One region of the Kocuria sp. WRN011 genome, then DNA from elsewhere that is predicted to be linked to it. Evidence: riboswitches for the same ligand, from Rfam matches in the RefSeq annotation. Region 1 holds a riboswitch; the other holds the start of a gene.
What was found. A riboswitch is a leader RNA that binds a small molecule or an ion and turns the genes downstream of it on or off. The one in region 1 is predicted to bind S-adenosylmethionine.

Region 1 (3,874 bases):
CGAGGCCAGCTGCAGGTTTTCGATGAACCGGCCACCCACTTCGCGTCCGCTGAGCTGATCGGTGCCGGCCACCCCGAAGGCGAACACGGAACCAATGCCCTGCGGCAGGTACTTCTTTGCGCGTTCGTGGTGCGGGTGATCCTCGAGGCCCGCGTAGTTCACGTAGCCGATGCGCGGATCGGTGGCCAGCCACTGCACGACCTCTTGCGCGTTCGCCACGTGGGCGTCCATGCGCTGGGGGAGGGTTTCCACTCCCTGCAGCAGGTTCCACGCGGCCTGCGGGGTCAGCGATGGACCGATGTCGCGCAGCTGCTCGGAACGCAGCTTGGTCAGGAAGCCGTACTCACCGAAGTTCCCCCACCACGTCACGTTGTTGTACGAGGGGACCGGCTCGGTCATTGCAGGGAACTTGCCGTTGCCCCAGTTGAAACGACCGGACTCGACCACCACACCGCCCAGGGTGTTGCCGTGGCCGCCCAGGAATTTGGTGATCGAGTGGATCACGATGTCCGCGCCGTGCTCGAACGGACGGCACAGGTACGGGGTGTTGAGTGTGGCATCCACGATCAGCGGCAGGCCTGCCTCGTGGGCGACCTCCGCCAAGCCTTCCAAATCGGCGATCTCACCGGACGGGTTGGCCACGAGCTCGGTGTAAACGGCCTTGGTGTTCTCGGTGATGGCCGCCTTGTAGTCGGCCGGATCGGTGCCGGGAACAAAGGTGGTCTCCACACCGAAGCGCCGCAGGGTCACGTCCAACTGCGTGACCGTTCCGCCGTAGAGCTGGGAGGAAGCCACCACGTGATCGCCCTGTCCGCACAGCGCGGCAAAGGTGATGAACTCGGCAGCCATACCGGAGGCCGTTGCTACCGCGCCGATACCGCCCTCGAGGGACGCAATCCGTTCCTCCAGCGCAGCCACGGTGGGGTTGCCGATGCGCGAGTAGATGTTGCCGTACTTCTGCAGCGCGAAGAGGTTAGCGGCGTCGTCGGCGTCTTTGAAGACGAACGAACTGGTCTGGTAGATCGGGACGGAACGGGCGCCGTGCTCGGCGTCCGGGGTGCCGCCTGCGTGCAGTGCACGGGTGCGGAAACCGAACTGGTGCTCGGCCATAGGGCTCCTCCTTGTCGGCCGCGTACAGCTCCCGTCCGAACACTGCCCGGGGCCGCGCAGCACTCCATCGGTCCTGGCGGTAGCACCGTGCAGTAGGCCGATCGCTGCGGGTTGCTGCGGCGTCGTCGATCCAGGTCTCTCGGCCGCTCGGGATGGTGAGTCCATTGTGTCGCGTGGGTGTCGACGTTCACAAACCGGGGCCCGCCGGTGACCACGGTGCGAGACGGCCGTCGACGCCGCCGCGCGGGACCTCCCGCGCATCCGCGGTGAATTAGGCGTACTTCCCCGGGTTCATCCGGCGGAGATTTTCTCGAGCGACTTCCGTGAGGTTCTCGAGGGGGAGGCCGGCGGGGCAGACCTCCATGCAATCGCCCAAAAGGGAGCAGGGGCCGAACTCGTGCTCGGCGGCGTCGAGCACCTTGCTCGAGCGTTCGTTCCGTTCCTCCGGAGTCTTGGCGAGCGGCGGGAGTTCCTTGAGCAGCGTGCCCACGTACAACTGGCCGGAACCGTTGGGGCAAGCCGCCACGCATGCGCCACAGCTGATGCAGCCGGCGTTGCCCAGGGCCTTGAGTGCCACCGGGAACTTGGCCTCCTTGGCCACCCGCCGCAGAGCCTTCTTGTCCACGGACAGATCTTTCTTGACCGGGAACGAGCCCGCGCGCATGGGTTCGATGAAGATCTCGTCCCCATCGCGGTAGGCCCGCAGTGACTGCGTGCATGATGCCTGGTTCTTGTCCGGGCCGTGGGGCACGCCGTCCACGGTCACGCCGCACTTGCCGCAGATGCCTTCCCGGCAGCCATCGTCAAAGCTGACGGGGTCATCGCCCTGGCGAGTGAGGGTTTCGTTGACCGCGTCGAGTAGGTCCAGAATGCTCATGTCTTCGCGAGCCTCGACCGGGCTCACGGCCACGAACGTGCCCTGATCCTCGGCGGAAGCCTGCCGCCACACGTGCACTGTCAGCAGCATCAGCGCACCACCTTGGCCTGTACGGCCACGGGGATGGTGACGTTTCCGAGAGCCACAGTGGCACCCACCAGCTTGGCCATGGCCTCGATCAATTGGGCGCGCTGTTCGGTGGTCGTGAAGCCTGCGTCCATGGCGGCCGTGCGCACGCCGTGAATCATGTGGCCCGCCAAGGCAGCCATGGATGCGGTGTAGAAGAACGCGACGCTCGGGCGGGACAGGCTTGCCACCAGATTGCCGTAGGCGTCCCCGTGGCGATGCTTCACTGACGCCGCCGGGCGCGCCCCGACCGTCAGATCCGCAACGTGGTACGCAGTGAACAGACCGAGCACCACACCCGTGGAGCGCATGGAGCGGGCGATGATCTGGGGGACCGAGCGACGCCGGCCACGAGGACGCCTGCGCTGCTTGCCCGTGAGCTGGAGCTTGAGGTCCTGAAACGTGCTCTGGACCGTGTGGCGCTCGGCGCGCATGGCCCGCAGTGTGAGTTCGGCGCCGGCCATGATGTGGCTCGTGGCGCTCGCGAGCAACCCGATACGCACCACCCACAGCACGGAATTTCGCGGCAGCACCGGAGCACCGACGGTGCGGAGGAATTCCGCATAGTCGTTGTAGTGCTTCCGGCCCAGGTACACCTGCATGTTCCCGGCCATGTGCCCCGCGGTGAACAGGCTCAAGATGGTTCCGGACGCGGCCATGGCGAGTTTGAGCTCGGCATTGGTGGCGTCCTTGAACATCACCTCCCACGCGCTGAGCTTGGGAGTGGAGTCGGCAGTGTCCGTCGAAGGCTGAGCGGCGGGATTCATCACTGGATCATCCTAAGAGTTCTGCGCGGAAGTATCAGTTCGAGTGCCCTGGGAAGTAACGAACAACTCGATCCTCATGCGCGCGGGGTGAAATTCCAACGCTCGGGGGAGTCGGTGCCTGCCTTTTCTTCGTAGCCTTAAAGATAAGGAGCAACCAGGCGATGACTAGGAGCGCTGGATGACTGACTCACGTGACGCCCCGCGGGAAAGAACTCGCAACCGAGCCCAGGACCTCGATGGCGATCAACCCATCACGACCTTCAGGGAGCGGCCTCAACCGAACTTTGCGCTGGATCCGTTCCACAGGGTGCTTCTTTTGGTCAGCATGATCTCGGCCGTGGCCCTGCCGGTGTACTTCTTCCTGCGGTATTCGGGTGCCCAGGGAGATTTCGCCCTCCATTACGACTTCACTGGTGACGTGACCCGCGAGGGGTCTTTCCAAGAGGCCGCCATTATCCTCGTGCTGCTGAGTCTGCTGACGATCGGTTGTGGAGTGCTGACGCGATACCCACGGGTCTTCAACTTCCCCGTGACCCTCACCCGGGACAACGTGCAGCGTCAGTACAAGAACGCCGTACAGATGTTGGTGTGGGTGGTTGCCGGTATGGCGGCGGTCCTGGCCATCATGGTGGGAGGCTGGCTCGGGATCCTCAGTGCGGACCTGATGTGGCTGCCGCTCGCGGCCATGGGGATCGTCCTGATCGTGTTCATCCGGCGGATGGTCAAGCTCCGCTGAAATCGTCGGGCCGGCTCAACCCAGCCGGCCCGACGACGCCGCTCAGCGCTTTTCCTTGCTCAGCCCACGTTTATTCGCGTGTCGCCAGGACTTCGGCGATCGCGTCAAGAGCTTCCTCATTCTGCAACGAGGAGCGGTCGCCCAAGGTCTGACCTTCGTAGAGCTGGGTCAAGAGGCGACGGGTGATCTTCCCCGAACGAGTCTTGGGGAGATCCGGCACGGCGATGACCTCGCGGGGTTTGGCGATCGGGCCGATCT
Region 2 (3,874 bases), on a different contig from region 1:
TGCCCACGGCCGGTGAGGTCATGAAGGACAAGGAGAACACAGCCAGGATGTAGTTGAGCGCGTTGTGTCCGGTAATCGCGAAGAACCCCACGACCACCGCGCGCCAGTGCTCACGCACCAGGGCCACCACGGGCACCCTGCGGCGTTCCCCACGCTCTTTGGCGGCGTGGAGCGCGGCCAGGTATTCGGGGCTCTCCTCAAGCTTGACGCGGATGAAGATGGCCAGGGCGAACAGCACCGCCGAGGCCAGGAACGGCAAGCGCCACGCCCAATCCAACAGCACCTGATCACCCAGAGACGCCGCCCACAGAAACGCGCCGGTGGCCAGCACAATGCCGGCCGGGGGCGCGGCGAGCACGAGCGACGTCATCAGTCCACGACGCCGCGGCGGGGCGAACTCCGCAACCAGGGTCATGGCCCCGGCCAACTCGGCACCGGCCCCCATGCCCTGCAGCAGACGCAGCAGCACCAGGAACACCGGGGCGGCCACGCCGATCGCGGCGTAGGTGGGCAACAGGCCGATGCCCACCGTGGCCACGCCCATCAGAATCACGGTGAGCAACATGGCCGGGCGGCGACCGTAGCGGTCCCCCAGGTGACCGACCAGCACACCACCCAGCGGGCGCGCCACGAAGCCCACCGCGAAGGTCGCGAACGCGGCCAAGGAAGCACCAGAGTCCATTCCGGCGAAGAAAAGTGGGCCGATGATCAACCCGGCGGCCGTGCCGTACAAGGCGTAGTCGTACCACTCGATGAGGGTTCCGGCCACGGCAGCGAAAAGTGCGCGCCCGGCCCCGGGGCGCATGGTGGTGTTGTTCACGGTGAAAGCTATCCCGTCTGAAATCTCCCGATCGCGCTAGCGGGACGCGTAGCGACGGATGAACCGTACCTGATTCAAACGCTGGATCTCGGGATGATCCCCCACGCCGGCGTCGTAGAACTGATCGCCGGGGCGGCGCACGCCCACGGTGTCCCACCCGGCCTGGCGGGCGGCATCCAGGGCCTCCACCTGGTCGGAGAAGAACAAGAACTTCTCGCGCGGTTTGCCAAGGGCCTCGGCCACGTCGTGGGTGATGTTGCGGAACGAACTCACCTCGTGTTTGGAACCGGCCGACTCCAGGGAGAAGTGCCCCTTGATCAGGGGAATCAGGTTGCCCTCGGGCGAGTGGCTGAACCACGCGCGCTGGGCGGGCAGCGTGCCGTTGGAGAAGATGAACACCGGAATCGACTGCTCGGACCAGGTCCGCAACGCAGGAATCGCGTCGTCGAAGAACGGCGAGACGAACTCTCCCGCCGCGAAACCTTCCTGCCAGATCAATGCGTGCATCGTGCGCAGTGGAGCGGGCATCTCCCCCTCATCCATCCAGGCTTCCAGGACGCCCGTGAGGTCCTCTGCCGTGGCGGAACTGTCCAGTCCCGCCATCTCGATGATCTGCCGGCGAGCGCGGGCGACCTCGGGTTTGTGGGAGTACTCCTCGAAGTAGCTGGTGAAGCGTTTGCGGGAGTAAGGGTAGAGCTCGTCCCGGACGTACCACGTGGAGGAGAGGGTGCCTTCGATGTCGACCACGATGACCTCGGGTCGGTCGAGCACCAGTGCATTGGCGGCGGCGGGCTCAGGCATGGTCGGCTCCCTGTGTTCGTTCGACAACGGTGTCTGTCCCCGGCAACCCGGGGAATAGGCCCATTCTAGGCACCCGGGACGGGCGGAAACAGGAGGACGCACTCCTCGCGAGCCATCCCGAGAGGCATCCTCGGGGCGGTCACAAATCTTCATCATTTGTGGTGCTCAACGATCGTGTGGTTAGGTTCACGCGACAAGAATCACGAGTTCCGGTGCGAAGCCCTGGCTGGCCGGACGGCAACCCTCAGACGCTGTCGTGGGGTGCCCCAGGTGATGATTCGGCCCGTGATCAGTACCGGTACGGGCAAGGACGGCGTCCGGCTCACCAAACATTCTTCCGTGGCGCCCCGTCATGAGGAGTGTCATGGCCCCCGCCACCGCCCCGGTGCCCACGGTCACCGATTCATCATCAGCCCAGCGGACCCAACCCGCCACGGATCACGCGCTCGCGAGCGTGGGATCCGCAGTGCGTGACAAGAAGCGCGTGCTCGCCGCGTCCTTCGTGGGCACGACCATCGAATGGTACGACTTCTACCTCTACGGTGCCGCCGCAGCCCTGGTGTTCAGTCACTATTTCTTCCCGCAGGGTTCGGGCGTGGGCTCGATCATTGCCTCGTTCGCGACCTTCGCCATTGCGTTCTTCTTCCGGCCCCTGGGCGGCATCATTGCCGGGCACCTGGGTGACCGGATCGGCCGCAAGGCCCTGTTGGTCGCGTCCCTGTTGATCATGGGCGTGGCCACCACGGTGATCGGGCTGCTGCCGGGCTTCTCGCAGATCGGCTGGTTCGCCGTGGCCCTGCTCGTTGCCTGCCGCATTGCCCAAGGGTTGTCCGCCGGCATGGAGTGGGGAGGTTCCGCGGTGCTCTCCGTGGAACACGCACCCAAGGGGTTGCGCGGACTGTTCGGTTCCTTCACGCAGGTGGGTTCGGCGGCCGGCATGCTCTTGGCCACCGCGTTCTTCGCGATCATGCAGGGCGTCACCACCGCCGAGCAGTTCCAGGCGTGGGGCTGGCGCGTACCTTTCCTGTTCTCCGCCGTGCTCGTGATCATCGGCCTGATCATCCGCGCCGGCATCGAGGACGCCGAGGAGTTCCAAGAGGTCAAGCGCGAAAAGGTCGCCGCGTCGTCGCCGGTGCGTGAGGTGCTCACCCAGCACACCCGCGGCGTGATCGTCTGCATCGGTCAACGCATGATCCAGCCGGCCATCTTCTCCATCCTCACCGTCTACACGCTCACCTACGTGACGCAGCAGCGCGGCGCGAGTCAGTGGGTCATGATCTCCATCCTGATCGCCGCCGCCGTGGGCCTGGTGGGCGGCCCGTTCTGGGGCTGGCTCTCCGACCGCGTGGGACGCCGCCGCATCTCCATCATTGCCGCGGCCGCCATCGGCGTGTTCGTGTGGCCCTACTTCTACTACCTGGACCACGGGCCGCTGGCCTTGCTGCCGCTGGTGTACCTGATCGGCATGGCCGTGCTGCATGACAGCATCTACGGCCCTCAGGCCGCTCTGTTCGCCGAGCAGTTCCCCACCCACCTGCGCTACTCCGGGGTGTCCCTGGGTTACCAGGTGGGCACCATTCTCTCCGGCGGTCTGACCCCCATGATCGCCGCGTGGCTCGTGGCCACCGGCGGCTCCCCCTGGCTGCTGTGCGGTTACTTGAGCCTGCTGGCCGTGATCTCCGTGGTCACCGGCCGCATGGCCAAGGACACCGTGACCGACGCACCCGAGATCGCTCAGTACTGACTCGGCACCACCCGCACACGCGCCAGTACCAACCCGAAAGGATCCCTTTTGCCCCGCCCCTTGCTGCTCAATGCCTTCGAAATGCCCGTGCCCGTCCACCAGTCCCCCGGACTGTGGCGCCACCCCGAGGACCAGTCGCGCAACTACGCGCAACTGTCCCACTGGGAGCGGGAGGCCCAGATCATCGAGAACGCGGGCTTCCACGGCCTGTTCCTGGCCGATGTCCTGGGACTCTACGACGTGTACGGCGGGTCCGCGGACGCCGCCCTGCGCGGTGGCGTTCAGGTGCCCCAGCTGGACCCACTGATCCTGGCACCGTTGCTGGCCAAAGCCACCAGCACCCTCACCATCGGCGTGACCGCCTCGGTCACCTACGCGGCTCCCTATGACCTGGCGCGCCGCTTCTCCACCCTGGACGCCCTGACCGACGGGCGGATCGCGTGGAACGTGGTGACCTCCTACCAGGAATCGGCGGCGCGCAATCTGGGCCTGGGTCAGCAGCTGCCCCA

Region 2: another riboswitch for S-adenosylmethionine. It lies ahead of CKW39_RS11025 (MFS transporter); the one in region 1 lies ahead of CKW39_RS00310 (O-acetylhomoserine aminocarboxypropyltransferase/cysteine synthase family protein).

What each region holds. Positions count from the first base shown of each region.
Region 1 covers NZ_NSGI01000001.1:65,809-69,682, forward strand. The annotation lists gene CKW39_RS00310 (O-acetylhomoserine aminocarboxypropyltransferase/cysteine synthase family protein) at 1-1,110, opposite strand, end outside; SAM riboswitch class I at 1,172-1,269, opposite strand; gene CKW39_RS00315 (succinate dehydrogenase/fumarate reductase iron-sulfur subunit) at 1,382-2,077, opposite strand; gene CKW39_RS00320 (succinate dehydrogenase cytochrome b subunit) at 2,077-2,880, opposite strand; gene CKW39_RS00325 (hypothetical protein) at 3,059-3,616, shown strand; gene CKW39_RS00330 (AMP-binding protein) at 3,687-3,874, opposite strand, start outside.
Region 2 covers NZ_NSGI01000007.1:82,035-85,908, forward strand. The annotation lists gene CKW39_RS11015 (MFS transporter) at 1-820, opposite strand, end outside; gene mtnC (acireductone synthase) at 857-1,621, opposite strand; SAM riboswitch class IV at 1,820-1,938, shown strand; gene CKW39_RS11025 (MFS transporter) at 1,986-3,365, shown strand; gene CKW39_RS11030 (NtaA/DmoA family FMN-dependent monooxygenase) at 3,414-3,874, shown strand, end outside.